One region of the Bacillus jepli genome, then DNA from elsewhere that is predicted to be linked to it. Evidence: riboswitches for the same ligand, from Rfam matches in the RefSeq annotation. Region 1 holds a riboswitch; the other holds the start of a gene.
What was found. Region 1 has a riboswitch for cyclic di-GMP ahead of ABC371_RS16475 (putative bifunctional diguanylate cyclase/phosphodiesterase). Riboswitches for the same ligand answer to the same signal wherever they lie in the genome.
Positions count from the first base shown of each region.

Region 2: it holds a riboswitch for cyclic di-GMP, as region 1 does, so the genes downstream of both, ABC371_RS07420 (leucine-rich repeat domain-containing protein) here and ABC371_RS16475 (putative bifunctional diguanylate cyclase/phosphodiesterase) in region 1, are expected to answer to the same signal.

Region 1 is NZ_JBDFMO010000001.1:3,217,759-3,225,536, forward strand. Features, by position in the region: gene ABC371_RS16460 (DUF1292 domain-containing protein) at 1-198, shown strand, start outside; gene ABC371_RS16465 (hypothetical protein) at 207-584, shown strand; gene ABC371_RS16470 (erythromycin esterase family protein) at 594-1,862, shown strand; cyclic di-GMP riboswitch class I at 2,215-2,299, shown strand; gene ABC371_RS16475 (putative bifunctional diguanylate cyclase/phosphodiesterase) at 2,429-4,015, shown strand; gene ABC371_RS16480 (IS1595 family transposase) at 4,065-5,072, shown strand; gene ABC371_RS16485 (DUF5412 domain-containing protein) at 5,103-5,498, opposite strand; gene ABC371_RS16490 (PilZ domain-containing protein) at 5,607-6,335, shown strand; gene ABC371_RS16495 (diguanylate cyclase domain-containing protein) at 6,389-7,778, shown strand, end outside.
Region 2 is NZ_JBDFMO010000001.1:1,473,295-1,481,072, forward strand. Features, by position in the region: gene ABC371_RS07400 (S8 family serine peptidase) at 1-1,984, shown strand, start outside; gene ABC371_RS07405 (signal peptidase I) at 2,169-2,696, shown strand; gene ABC371_RS07410 (hypothetical protein) at 2,935-4,092, shown strand; partial or broken gene ABC371_RS07415 (transposase) at 4,674-5,649, shown strand; cyclic di-GMP riboswitch class I at 5,915-6,000, shown strand; gene ABC371_RS07420 (leucine-rich repeat domain-containing protein) at 6,495-7,778, shown strand, end outside.

The sequences.
Region 1 (7,778 bases):
TCTATTGAAGCCTTATTTGATATGAAGGACAAAACATATGCATTGTTACGCTCTGAACAGGATCAAGACCACACAATTGTCATGCTAGTGGAGAATACGGAGGATGGTCAGTTTTTAACAGGAATTAACGATTCATCCGAACGTGACATGGTACTAGATGCGTATGAGATAGCTGTTGATGCTAATCCAGCGGAGTAAGATTCATTATGGAAAATAAGATCTTTGACGTTATGGATCCTCAAATGAGGATACAAATAGAGGAAGAAATGAAAGGTTTGACCTTTACCAAAAATTTTCGATCTCCTTCTGCAGAGGAATGGTATGTTTTTTTACCGAGCTATCAAGATCCGACTACCGGTGGTGCGGCTGGTAAGGTGATTATTCACTATAACTTATTAGATACACAGGAAATCTTCATAAATACCACCATCATATTTGATGACCCTGCTTTACATCATTCGTCACTTCATCACCTTGTTTATGCAATTGCTGATGAGCTTGTAAACCGATTGGTTGGATATGCGGATACTCTTCTTTCTGTTCATTCGGGTGAGAATTCGTATAATGCAGAATACAAAAACTGAGGGGTTCATATGGTAGATAAAATGATACAAGCGATACAACAACATTCTATTCCAATTAGAAATCTGAAGGAGGACCTAGAACAACTTGTTACTTCTATTAAAAATGAGAAATTCATTTTGTTGGGGGAATCCTCACATGGTACGTCTGAGTTCTACCAAATTCGAAAGGAACTTACCAAAAAATTAATTGTTGAAAAAGATTTTACTTTTATAGCTGTGGAAGGTGATTGGCCAGCATGCCAAGAGGTCAATCGCTATATCAAAGGGTATTCAGCTAAATATAACAATGCTCGTGATGTCCTTTTGACATTTAAACGTTGGCCAACATGGATGTGGGCAAATGAAGAAATCATTGACTTAATTGAATGGCTAAAAGAATATAATCACGATAAAACGAGTGAAAAAAAGGTTGGCTTTTATGGAATTGACATCTATAGTTTATGGGAATCCATGGATGAAATTCTAAAGTATTTAGAAAAACGCAACTCTCCTGATCTCGAGGTCGCGAGAAAGGCGTTCGCGTGTTTTGAACCCTTTAATCGTGAAGCAGAAAAGTATGCATTGTCATCTACGTTTTATTCCGAAGGCTGTCATGAAGAAGTCACAAAACTATTATCGGAAATAAGTGTAAACAAACATACCTATCATGATTCAGAAGAAAGTAGTTTAAACGTAGAGGTAAACGCACTTATCACGGCTAATGCTGAAAACTACTATACAACAATGATAACGAAGGACAATGAATCATGGAATATCAGAGACCGTCACATGGTTGAGGTGATCCATAAAATAGATTCCTTTTATCACCAACAATCCAAAGGAATCATCTGGGAACACAACACACATGTTGGGGATGCACGTGCAACAGATATGGCGAATGAAGGACTTGTAAATGTCGGACAACTTTTGAGGGAGCAGGTCGGTTCTGAAAACGTATATATTGTTGGTTTCGGTACACATCATGGTACGGTTATTGCAGCTATTGAGTGGGGTGTAAACTTTCAAAAAATGAATACACCTCCCGCAACTACAGGAAGTTGGGAAGACCTACTTTATAAAGCGGGAAATTACGATAAACTCCTAATTTTTACGGATAAAAACAGATATTTATTTGATAACTCAATTGGTCATCGCGCGATTGGCGTTGTCTATTATCCACAATATGAACATTATGGGAACTATGTTCAATCGGTCATCTCTGAACGTTATGATGCGTTTATATTTGTAAATCACACAAATGCTTTAACTCCACTTGAAGTAACAGGCGTGTTAATTTAATCAAATTCAGCAGGATTTCCATACTGATGGGATGAATGCAAATAGGTGCTAAACTAAGCTAAAAACTCCTGAGATTCTTGCTCGCTCGACACCTAGCGTTGTAAGCGTTAGATTTTCTAGGGCGGGCTCTTCTACTCAACCTACCCCTAATCCTGCCTCCCTTAAGATTTTCATAAATTATCAAAACAATGTGATAAAAAGCTCAGATACTGGAAATTATTTGGGGTATTCTAAGAAGAATAGAGAGTCATTTTGCATTTAAATGGTATTTTGTCAAAAGCTGTTGAATATATAATATTTTTCTAATATTATTAGTTAGTACTAAAGTAATACATATAGTCAATAAGTATTACATCGATAAAGGCAAACCTATCAAAAGATAGGGACGCAAAGCCACGAGCCTAAAGCACTCATGCTATGGTAGTCGGGTTACCGAAATGATGGAGAGAAAAGGAAACTCCCGTTTTTCGGTGGAGTTTCTTTTTTATTATAAATGAAATTTGAATGAAACCAACGAAATTTAATCAGAAAAGAAGAACTTCTAGATTTTCCTGGGGGTGGAAAAAATGAAATTATTCGATCGACTACGAAAAAAACACCATGAAGTTGATTTAAAGAGAAAAAAGGTAATTGATGCTTATTATGAAAGTCTTTCAACTAGCAGTATGGAAACATTTGTAGAGGACATCGCAATAACATTTAATGAAAATGAAAGGCTCGATTATTATCGAGTTATTTCGAACCAATTAGGTTTGGCTTTATTTACAGTTGATCTTAAAAAGAGAGAAATTGTTTATGTTTCTAGAAGAATAGAAGAAATCTTGGAAATTACAAAAGAAGAATTAACAATCGACTATTGGAAATCTCTTTGGTATAAAGAGGGAACCTTAGATTTTTCAGCAATCTATGGGAGATTAACCAAAGAAGGTAAAAATACACATACGTACCGAATTATAACCCCAACTGGTACGGTTAAATGGATTAATGAAACGACAGTCGCCGTTGATGACGAGGAAGGGAATATTGAAAAAATTGTAGGTGTAATAGAAGATTGCACCAACGCTTTGCAACTAGAACAGAAAATAAATTTTATCACCACTCACGATGAACTGACGAATCTACCAAACTTTTTAAATGGAAGTAATCATATACAAGAGGTCATTGAAAGATACAAAACTAAGAGAGAAAGATTTGCTTTGTTTTGTGTGAATTTAGATGGGTTTAGCCGTATTAATAATACATTAGGATTTAAAATAGCGGACGAAGCTTCTAAGCAATTATCTACTAAACTTGAAAAATACCTAAATAAAGGTGTTTTCCTTTTCCGTTCTCAAGGGGATGAATGGTACGCTGTTGTAGAATGCTCAATGAAGAATGAAGAGTACATGAGTCATGCGAAAGAGATTATTGATATTATTCAAGCTCCTCTTCAAATTCAGGATTATTCGATTCGAATTACAGCTAGCATTGGAATTAGTATTTATCCGGATGACGGAGAAAATAAGGTTGAGCTTATAAAAAATGCAAACACCGCATTAAAACGAGCGAAAAAGCATGGTGTAGCAAACTATCAATTATATGCTGCAAATATGAATATTGAATCGTTTAAAACCTTTCAATTAGAGACAGATTTACAGAGTGCGATTAAGAATGGTGAATTGTATATCGAATACCAACCAAAAGTGGATGTTAAGTCGCAAAAAGCAACGAGTGCAGAGGCACTTATCCGTTGGAAACACCCACTTTGGGGAGAAGTTTCACCGATGGAATTTATCACGATTGCCGAAGAAAGTAATTTTCACCGTGAACTCTCAGAATTTGTTATTGATACGGTATGTAAGCAAGTTGGTCAATGGGAAAAACGAGGCATTCAATTTAACACGGTTTCATTTAATTTATCAGCTAAGGACTTTTTAAAAAGCTCATTAATTAGTACGTTAAAAACGACAATTAATAGGTATCATATCAATTCAAAGCATCTGGAAATTGAGCTCACAGAAGGTACCTTGTTACAAGAAACAAGTGTTGTTCAGGATCAAATTGAGCAAATAAAAGCGATGGGCATTTCACTATCGTTAGACGATTTCGGGACGGGTTATTCTTCCATCCATTATTTGAAGAGGCTGTTTTCGTATAGATTGTTGCTTTCTTGACCATATTAGTAGAACGTTGATATAATACGGTTTCAGGAGGCATTCAACTATGTGGAAAGACATCTATAAAGAGTTCGGTGAACTATCAGAATCAGAGAAATTAAAGCTATTTAATGCTATGAAGGAAGATTTATTTCCTGACGAACCTAATAAAATTACCGAGTTATTAAATAGCATCCGTGAAACACGTTTTGCATCAGGATTAGGTTGTGTTCATTGCGGTAGCACATCAGTAAAACGAAATGGTAAATATCGTTCAAGACAACGCTATCTGTGCAACGATTGCGGAAAATCTTTCAATGATATGACTAATACACCGTTTTCAGGTTCTCGTTATCCTGAGAAGTGGGTAAAATACATCGAAATGATGGTCGAAGGATATACCCTGCCAAAAATCGCTGAACGATTAAAGATTCACCTATCCACTGCATTTTATTGGAGACATAAAATTTTGAATGCATTAGGAAGTAACGGATTTAATCAATTGCAAGGCATCGTTGAAAGTGACGAGACATTCTTTCGTGAGTCAATGAAAGGTCGAGATATTCCTCACAGAAAGGCGAAAAAACGTGGAGAAAAAGACGAAAAGCCAGGGATTTCTAATCTCAAAATTGCCGTTGTTGTAGCACAAGACAGGAACGGAAGTGTAATTGCTCGTAAAGCTGGAACAGGGCGTGTGAAGGCTGAGGAAATCGATGCTGTTATTGGCGAATACATTCACCCGTCTGCTTTACTATGCACCGATACAGCTACCAACTACAAGAAGTTTGCAAAAGTGAAGAAACTACAACACGAAACAGTGAATGAACGTCGAAAAGAACGAGTGAAGAAAGGGATATATCATATTCAACACGTTAATAATTTTCACCATCGTCTAAAAGATTGGATGGAACGGTTCCAAGGTGTTGCGACTAAATACTTAGATAACTATCTCTACTGGTTCCGTTGGCTTGAATTAGGGAAGAGTTTAGCATTTGAAAAACGAGTGGAGCAAATGCTTATTTCAGCTTGTCGAAATTCTGTTATTACAACTGTTGAGATGTTAAGAAGAGCATAAAAAAGACCTCAAGGAAGAGGTCGATTTATTTTACTGATTTCTAAAGTCGAATTTGTCTTTCGGTACATTGAGAGTATGTCCGTTAATGACCACTGTGTCATTATCTATCCATTCAATATCTGCCGTTTCTTCTCGATAGTTCCAGTAGATATTTTTTGTCTTTTTATTTTGTTTATTAAGTACAAGTTCTCCTCGTATAGAATACGAGACAGTAGCACCGCCGTCAGTGAGGTATGCCTTTAGCGTGTAAGTACCATCAGGAGATGTTTCCTCTGTAAGGTATTCTCCAGTAGGTAATCTATTCATATCAAAAAATGCCCAATATACCCCGTATCCAATCACACCTAAGAATAAAGCAATTCCAATAAAAGCATACATTAGAGCTTTGTTTCGTTTTTTCTTTCTTTCTATTAGTTGAGCGTTCAAATTTAATCCCCCGATATTATTGTTTTATTGGCTACAATTACATTATATCGGAAAATTCAAACATTACAATTTTTATCCAAAAAGCAACAATCTTTTAGAAAACAGCCTTTGAAGAAACTGCCTTCTGATATCATTAAAATTGATCGGTCCTTTATTCAACACATTCATAAAAATGTAGAGGATAAAATTATCGTAAAATCGATTATTGAGCTTACAAAGGGGCTAAATAAAACGGTCGTTGCAGAAGGGGTAGAAAACGAGGAACAATTTAGTGTCCTGCAATCATTGGGATGTGATTTGATCCAAGGCTACTATTATAGCAAAGCGGTTTCCGCCAAAAGGATGACTGAACTTTTTAAAATGAATCAGATAAAGCCGGCGAACAATAAGTCCAGGGCTCCAATGAATCGTCGTAAATATTATCGAGTGAGCTTTCCTTTTTTTCCGTTACATACCGAAATGACAATCGTATCCTTTAACGGAAAAGCTGTTACCCTTGGCACAACGGATGTGATGGTTTTGGACATTGGATTGGGTGGGTTGCGTTTTGTAAGCCATTTGAAGCTTAAGCCACATACCGATATTTTGTATAATTTTAAGACAACCCTTTTGGGTAAAGAAATGATTTTAAATGGAACGATCGTTCGATATGATGAGAAAGAACAAGATATATTTGAATATGGTGTAGAGTTTAAAATGGAAGAATCTCATCGTGATGAATTGGCATCAGTATTAAATAAAATCATTTTACAAATGAAGCAAAATCCGCAGTTTAATGATGGGGATTTTATTGACGAAAATCCTAGTAGCTATCTTTCAAAAATACAAAGGCGCTAACCTAGGTAGGTTGCGAAAATGAACAAACGATACCAACAAAATGGAGATGACGAATGCAGGAACTACAAAATCAATTTTTCAATCAAGTGCTAATGGAAGGTATTAAAGAACCATTATTTATTGTAAAAGTGGACGAAAATTCTGAGTTCTATTATGAATTTCTGAACCATACAGCGATGGAGAAAACAGGTTTTACTGGAGATATAATCGGAAAATCTATCTCTGAAGTTTATCCGAGAGAAAGAGCGGATTTCCTTAATGAACAATATAGACTAGCCGTTTCAAAAGCAGAAAGTATAAAATATACAGATTCATATAACTCGTTATTTGGGGAGAAGTATTATTCCGAAACGACATTAACCCCACTAATAGATAGGGGTACTAATCAATGTACACATGTTATTGCACTTGTTCATGATATTACGGAGAAAAAATGGGGAGAACTCGAACTACGGGAATATTGGAAAAAGGTAAATGAGAGCAATCAGAAGTACAGTTCACTTTACAAGAATAATTCGGATGCGATTATCACATTTAATATAGATGGTGAAATCATAGAAGGTAATGATAAGGTTGAAGATTTAACAGGCTATAGCATGGATGAAATTGCATATTCTGATTTATCTGCTTTATTCGATCGGAAAAATGTTGAATTATTGCAAGCGAACTTTAAGAAAGCTATAGAAGGTGAATCATTAGATTTTTCGTTAATAATGAACAAGAAAACAGGTGAGCAAATCGAGCTTGTTGTGAAATTCACCCCGATTATTGTAAATAACCAAGTGGTTGGGATTTTTTCGATGATGAAGGATATCACAAACCTCATCTACATCACACGAAAATATATGGACACAAAACAACGTCTTAAAATTATTACTGAAAAATCACAGGACTTGATCACAATCCTGGATACACATGGTTTTATAGTTGATGCTTCACCATCACATAAACATTTATTAGGCTATGAGCAAGAAGAATTACTAGGTAAACATTTTACCCACAATATTCATCCTGAAGATAAATCTCTTTTAGAGGAAACGATTTTACATGCGATTCATAAGGACAAGTCTGGAAGAATTCATATAAGAAAAAAGCATGCGGTTAACGGGTGGATGTGGTTTGATATGAAGGCAACCCCTGTCTTTAATGAAGACGATGAATTCATTTATACAGTTTGTGTATCTAGCGATATTCAATCACAAATGGATTATGAATCTGAACTGAAGCATCTTGCATTCCATGATTCGATGACGAATTTGCCGAATCGAAGGTATTTAAAAGATTTCTTGAAAAAATCCGTAGATGATTACGTAAATGACAAAATAAATGGACTTGTCGTTGGAATGATGGATCTCGATCATTTTAAAACAATAAACGATGAAATGGGACATGATGCTGGAGATACTGTCATCATAGAATTTGGGAATAGAATCAGAAAAAATC
Region 2 (7,778 bases), 1.7 Mb from region 1:
CTATGATTCACTTCAGGTGGCATCCTATGAAAATACGAATATGATTGTTGACGCAGTCAGCGTACAAGTGGGCGAAGGTGAACCATCTCAGGTAATGTATTTATCTGCTGGTCAAACAGAACCAGAAGGTGGGACAAGCTATGAATTAGTAGACGCTGGCCTTGGAACTCCTGAAGATTTTGTTGGTAAAAATCTAGAGGGCAAATACGCACTCGTTCAACGTGGTTCAATCGGCTTTGTCGATAAAGCATTAAACGCACAGAATGCAGGTGCTGCTGGTGTATTCATCTATAACAACACAGATGGAACAGTGAGCATGGCATCTGATGCAGCCATTACAATTCCACAATTATTTATGTTAAAAGCAGATGGCGATCGCTTTGCTGCGGCACTTAAAGGTGGTCAAACGGTTACCGTTTCATTTGACGGAGATCAAATGTCCATTCCAAACACAAATGCGGGAAAAATGAGTGACTTCTCATCTTGGGGAATTACACCAAACCTTGATTTCAAACCAGAAATCACAGCTCCAGGAGGGCAAATTTACTCAACAATCAATAACAACAAATATGCGATTAAGAGTGGTACATCAATGGCAGCTCCACACGTATCAGGTGGTTCGGCATTGGTATTAGAACGTGTAGACTCTGAATTCGCACTTGAAGGTGCAGCAAGATCTGAGCTTGCAAAAAAATTCTTAATGAACACAGCTAGTCCGGTAGACTTTGAAGGAGCACCAGTTTCACCGCGTCGTCAAGGTGCTGGTTTAATGCAGCTTCATGCAGCATTAACAACACCTGTTATCGTCACTGAATCAAACACAGGCGAATCAAAGGTAGCTCTTAAAGAAGTAAAAGACAATGTTGTCACATTCTCTTTAACAGCTGAAAACTTGTCTGATGAAACTGCTACGTATGAGGTAACTGCAAGTGCTCAAACGGATGCGCCTGTTAATGGCGGCGGAGTATATGTTTCAGCTCCTAACATGTTTGGCGCAATTGATTTAGGCGGAATTACAACAGTTAACGGTCAAGCAACAAGCACAATCGAAGTACCTGCCAATGGAACGAAAACATTTGATGTATCTGTAGATGTAAGTGAGTGGGATGAGGATTTAAAATCAATTTTCACAAATGGCTATTGGTTAGAAGGATTTGTAAAACTAACTGACCCAACGGATACGAATCCAGACTTAGTTGTACCTTATGTAGGCTTTAAAGGTGACTGGAATGCAGCGCCAATTTTTGATGCACCTGTTTGGGATGATACAGCATACTACGGAACAACTGGTATCATGTCCCATGTGAGTGGTAGCAGCTACAAATACTTAGGTGTCAATCAAGCAGGAAAGATAGATACAGATCTAATTGCTATCTCTCCAAATGGAGATGGAGCTAACGACAATGCAACCTATCTGTTATCGTTTCTCCGAAATGCAAAAGAATTTAATTTAAGTGTATTAGACAAAAAGGGCAAGCTTGTAAAAGAAATAGTATCTGAAGAATTTGTTCGTAAAAACCACTACGACGGTGGACAAGGTCAAATGTACTACTTAATCTCTGACTGGACGTGGGATGGAACCGGCAAAAATGGCAAGGTTGTACCAGAAGGTCAATATTTCTTACAGGCAGAAGCAACTCTTGACTATGAAGGTGCAGCAGAGCAAACACTGATAATCCCAGTAAAACTGGACGTAACAACACCGAAGGTAAAAACAAAACTAGGTAAAGACGGTAAAACAATCACAGTTGACGTCTCCGACAAAACAAGTGGCATAGCATACTGGGATGTATACGTCGATGGTAAACCAGTCACAGAGGCACCATACGTAAACGGCGAAACAGAACATGTCTTTGCAAATGAGCTCACAAAAGCCCAAACCGTAACAGTAGTAGCAGTAGACTACGCTGGTAATGTCACAACAAACGAAGTCAAAATCGGAAGCAAAGGCAACAACGGAACTACAGGAAACAAGAAAAACTAAAACTATGAGACTAGCAATCAATTCGGTTGCTGGTCTTTTTTTAGATTATACGCATAATGTAAAACACAATAAAGAACAAACTATTAATATTGTCCCTTGTCCAACAGAAAAAAAGTAGTTATAATCGAGTTACAGTGTTCTTTATTAAGAATTACCCTAACCTTTAAAGGGTGTGTTCTATGAAATGGGAAAAAAGATAGTTAACTGGTTAGGTAATATTGCGTTTCTAGTTTTTCTAATGATCACAATTGCAATCATACTATCATTATTATTATCAAAAAATCAGCAGGGGCAACCACCTTCTATTTTTGGCTATAAAATAATGACCGTCCTATCTGGAAGTATGGACCCGTTATTAGAGCCTGGAGATATCATCTTCGTAAATGTAATAGATCGCTATCAAGTGAAAGTGAATGATGTAATTACATATCAAAAAGGACAGCAAACCTTTGTAACCCATAGAGTAGTGGATATAGTCACAAATGGGGGAGATAGATCGTTTCAAACAAAAGGTGACGCCAACAATATAAATGATCAGGAATTAGTATCACCAAATCAGCTAGTGGGGACTTTAAAATATCACATCCCAAAGGTTGGCTATGTTACGAACGTGTTTAACAGTACATGGGGCTTATTTTTAATTGGTGGAGTAATCCTTGTATTTTTCCTAATAAAAAGAGTGAAATTTATTTCGATCAAAAAACAAGTTTGACCCATTTTTATTTAATAGGGTGGATAAGTGTTGTTAAAACGTTCTTTATTAGGAACAATTTATAGGTTTTAACTTTAGAGGGCAAGAATTCAAGACAATGAAATTCAACAATTCCCCTTAAAGTTCAAAATAAAAAAGCCAATGGTACGGAGGTGATTGAGTAATTTTAAAAATAGAATAGTAGAATTCTAGAAATTCGAAGTAGAGAAGTCCAAAAAATAAGGTAGGGGTGTTTAGTTTGAAAAGGAATACAATTTTTATCTTAATCTCAGCTCTGGTTCTTGTAACAGTTGCAACAGTAATAGGAACAGTAGCATACTTTTCGAAGAGCTTTACAAGTGATAATAACGTTGCGAAAGCTTCCGTATTCGATGTTGATGTTGTAGGTGCAAATGGGAAAACGATTGCTGATGAAAATTTTGACTTAGATGAAGAGCTTTACCCAGGTATGGAGAAAAAAGAAGTTTACAGCTTCGACATTCAAAGAAATAACACCAAGCTGCCAGTAGAATATGAGGTAAAACTTTCACCGAGTGGAGACCTTTTCCCAGAGGGTACAACCTCTCCTGTCGCTTTAACATTACAAAGATTGGTTGATGGAAATTGGGAAGATGTAGCTTTCGAAAGAAAATTTAAACCTCAAAACGACGAAGAAAAATTCAAGGTCTTTGTAGAGTGGGAGCATGGTGATAATGATATCGCGTTCCAAGGAAAAACAGGTAACATCAGATTAGAGGTAGTGGCAACTCAAGTCGATCCAGAACCTGTTATAGTTGATTTTGGTAATGCACAACTCACTTTATATAAGGACACCACATCATCTCAAAATACGATTGACTTTGAGAATATTACAAATTTCAAATTAAAAAATAAGAAGACTGGGAAAGAATACGCGGCTGGAACTAGTCCTTCGAATCGTAAATATACCTATGAGATGAAAGATATCCCAGTAGGTGAATACACAATCCATTTCGATATGACAAATGGAATGAGTGTGAAGGAAATTCAGCTTGGGGAGGTATACAAAGAAACAATTTATGATGCAGCAAATAATCCATTTGTCATTACAAAAGATAAAAAAGAATATGCAAAAATTGTATTAAAATCAGATCTTACATTAAAAGAAATTAAAACTTTGAACGACCTAAAAGTCCCATCAAATATCACATTTGATGAATTTAATGCAGCACTCCCAAAACAAGCGACAATTGTGGATTCTGCCGGTCAAGAACATCAGGTTGATTTGAAATGGGATATTCGACCATTTAATTTTGAAAACTATAAAAAACCCGGTACAACTACCTTGTACAGTGAATTTTTCAAACTGCCTGTGAACGTATCTAATTCTGAGCCGTCCCAAAGACTAGAAGTTAAGCTTAAGGTGGTTTTTGAGTAATCAATATCCCATATAAGAATTGGAGAATCTTCCTGAGATAGAGGAGGTTCTCCTTTTTTTAAAAAAAATTTTATCAAAGGTGTAATCCTTCTATAAAGACACAGCCAAAATCTAAAATAGACAAAAATAGCAAAATGGAGACACAAATTTAGATATTCAAGCAAAAACCAAAAAGTAAATGTTGTCGCAGTTGATTACTCAGGCAACAAAACAATCAGCAATTTTAAATCCTACAACCTACGTCAAATACTAGCAATCAATTTTGGTTGCTAGTATTTTTGTGCATGTCTCGCTGGATAAGGAGCTCTGGGAAAATCATTATCGCGCAATTATACCAGCTTAAAGCGCAATTCCTAAAAATAACACGCAATTCTCCAAAATAAAGCGCAAATATCACCATTCATCGCGCAATTCCCCATTATCCTAGTCTTAAGCAAGGGGACCAGTGGAACCGTCCGAGGTCACTGAAAAACGTTTCTAAATAACTGGAAAACGTAGGTTTTTATAAAAAAATACAAAAAACCCCCGATTTTGGTAAAATAGAGTTGTCGAAAAACTATCACCAAAAAGGGGGATTTTTTATGCTTAAAAGCAGAAAACAATTAAGCATGTACTCAATATTATACAATAAAATACCGGATAATCACATCCTTAAGCTAATGGACGAAGCAGTAGATTTTAGTTTTATTAATGAGCTACTTGAAGATTCATATTCTAAATATTATGGAAGACCAGCCAAAGAACCAGAAATGATGGTCAAATTACTGGTTCTTCAACATCTTTATAAATTATCTGACGAGAGAGTTATAGAAGATGCATCATTAAACCTTGCCTATATGTATTTTCTCGGGATAAACCCAGAAGATGATTTACCACATCCTAGTTTATTAGCAAAGTTCAGAGTACATAGATTGCAAGATGTCACATTAGATGAAATCATATTAAAAGTTGTAGAACAATGTGTAGAAAAAGGCATTATTAAAGATGCCGGTATTAGTATTGATACTACTCATTCCGAGGCAAACACCTTTAAGGCAACCCTTTTATTTTAAAAAGCCCATATTGGATCAAATCAAACAAATTGGGGCAAAACCTTATATACCTGTAAGTGCGATGTCTTACCGGTTAGATGAAGAAAGGTTTAGCTACAATAAGGATTCCGATGAATGGTTTTGCGTTCAAGGAAATAAAACAGAAAAAAAGAAATACTACAAAGATAAACGGGGAAAAGAATACTATAAATATTCCTTTGAAAAAGAACAATGTAGAAATTGTCCATTAAGGGAATTGTGCATAAAGGAAAAAAGAGTCGGTAAATTGTTAGAGGTTAGTATTAATACACCAGAGTTTTATGAATACAGCCAGGAAAAAAAGACCGAAGAAATCAAAGAAAAATATAAGGAAAGAGCTTGCCAAGAATGGAAAAATGGCGAAATGAAAAATTTCCACGGGTTAGATCGTGCCAGGGGGTACGGTCTAAGAAGCATGTCTTTACAAGCAAAATTAACTGCATTAGCAGTTAATTTAAAGAGGATAGCCAAGATACTATCCTCTAAAAAACCATCTTTTCCGCAAATAAATGACATTTATTTCAAAAATGAAGAAAAAACTTTTGATTTTCAAATGGCAGCATAGTTGTGAAGCTTTTTTATTATAAATATAGGGACTTTTTCAGTGGATTCGAACCGTCCCTTTGGCTCCGATTTCGACAAAAACCAACAACCTTCCAATACCAAAGTACTATTTACTATAAAAATAGGTCAAAAGACCCTTTTAATAGATTCGCGCACTATTCTATAGTAAATAAGAAGCATACATAAATCGTACGAAATGGCAAAATCATTGAAAAATGATGACGCAAAACTAAAGGGGCTACGGTCTATTGGACTATGCCAGCCAGTTTCCGAACACGAGGCTCCGTCGATTTGTGTTCACAAAATCGAAAGGGGAATATGTGTGAAAAAAGCAATTTACAAAGCGAAATACTATTGGCACAGCATGCAATTTAACAAGAATAGAACCCTATTAGAGGATTGTCTCTCCCAAAAACTCAAATCTCAAATTGAGTCAAAAATGCATTACCATGAGCGTGAAGCAATCAATTACATAGCTAAACTATAAAGCTATAGGAATAACCTACATAACCTGTAATAGACCAACGGAATCACCTTTGGTCTATTATTTTTTCTTTTTAAAAATCCAATCGTCCAATCTTATCATATGCTGTTCAAGTGGATAATTTCATGAATCCATTTGATACAAGCAACATAGTTCCTTATTACCATTTTCAATCTAGGTATTTAGCATTAAAAAATATTCAAAATTTATAAAAAATGGTATATAATAACCTAGTTGGTATTTTTCGACAAATATTTTAATAATTTACCAGGAGGGGAACTAGAGTGAAAAAACGCAAGTGGATTAAGATGCCATTAGTGCTAATCATGTTATTTTCTATTAGTAATCCGTTTACAGGCCAAACAGCGTATGCATCTGAAGAGCTGCCTTCAGATGAACAAGTAGACCAAACAGAAACGGAAACGGTACAACAAGAAAGTGAAGTGTCTGAAGAAACAGCATTAAATGAAGAGGCTGTCGAAAATCCAGTTGAGGAAGCACTATCATCAAATTATTTGAGTGTTAAAGGTGTAACGGATTCAACTGCAACTGTGGAGTGGTTTCGATATATTAATCATAGCGAAGCAGAAAAATACAAGGTTTACTTAAATGATGAACTAATCACAGAAATTGATAATATATATGTATTCCAATTTACATATATCGGACTCCAGCCGGAAACGGATTATACACTAAAAGTTGAAATTGTAAATCAAGATGGCGGTGTTGTGAAAGTCTTAGGATCCGCTACTACTCAGCCTGCTCCAACGGGAAAGGTTATTCCATTCAAAGATGAAACTCTTAAGTCTGTAGTAAAAAGAGAATTAGGCATTGTGGATAGAGAAGTTCGTGCAAGTGACATGAATAATCTTTATAGATTGAATGCTTGGACTGAAGGTATTAAGGATCTTTCAGGCTTGGAATTTGCGTATAATTTAGAAGATCTCAGCCTTAGTGGCAATGAAATTAGCGATATATCATCACTCGCTTATTTATCAAAGTTAAAAACGGTTAGTTTAAATGAGAACGAAATTACTGATTTCAAGGTATTAGAACAACTTCCGAACTTACAATATGTTACACTCTTCGGAAATGGGGAGGAATTTAGTAACGATACGATGAATGTAATCGAACATCTACTTGAAAATAAAGTAGAAGTGGATTGGACATTTTCATGGGAAAATCAAATTAACTTCACAAGTTTAACAGAATCTGAAGGTACATTTACGGTTGATTTTCCGAAAGTTGAGGATCGTGTAAAAAATTATCAAGTATATATCGGAGATGAACTCTTAGGAGAGTTTTTACCTGGAGAAAGCTATACACTTTCAGATTTGCTACCGGACACAGGTTACGAGGTAATTGTCAAAGCAGTTGATGCAAAAGGGTTAATTTGGTCAACTACTCATGGGTATTTAAATACAAAGGCATTTCCATCTGGAGATATTGTTACATTTGCAGACCCTGCATTAGAAGAAGCTGTCCGTAAGGAATTACTCATTTATTCACGTGAATTATATCAAAGTGATCTTAAGATGTTATATTCACTAATAGCTGAACATAGAGGT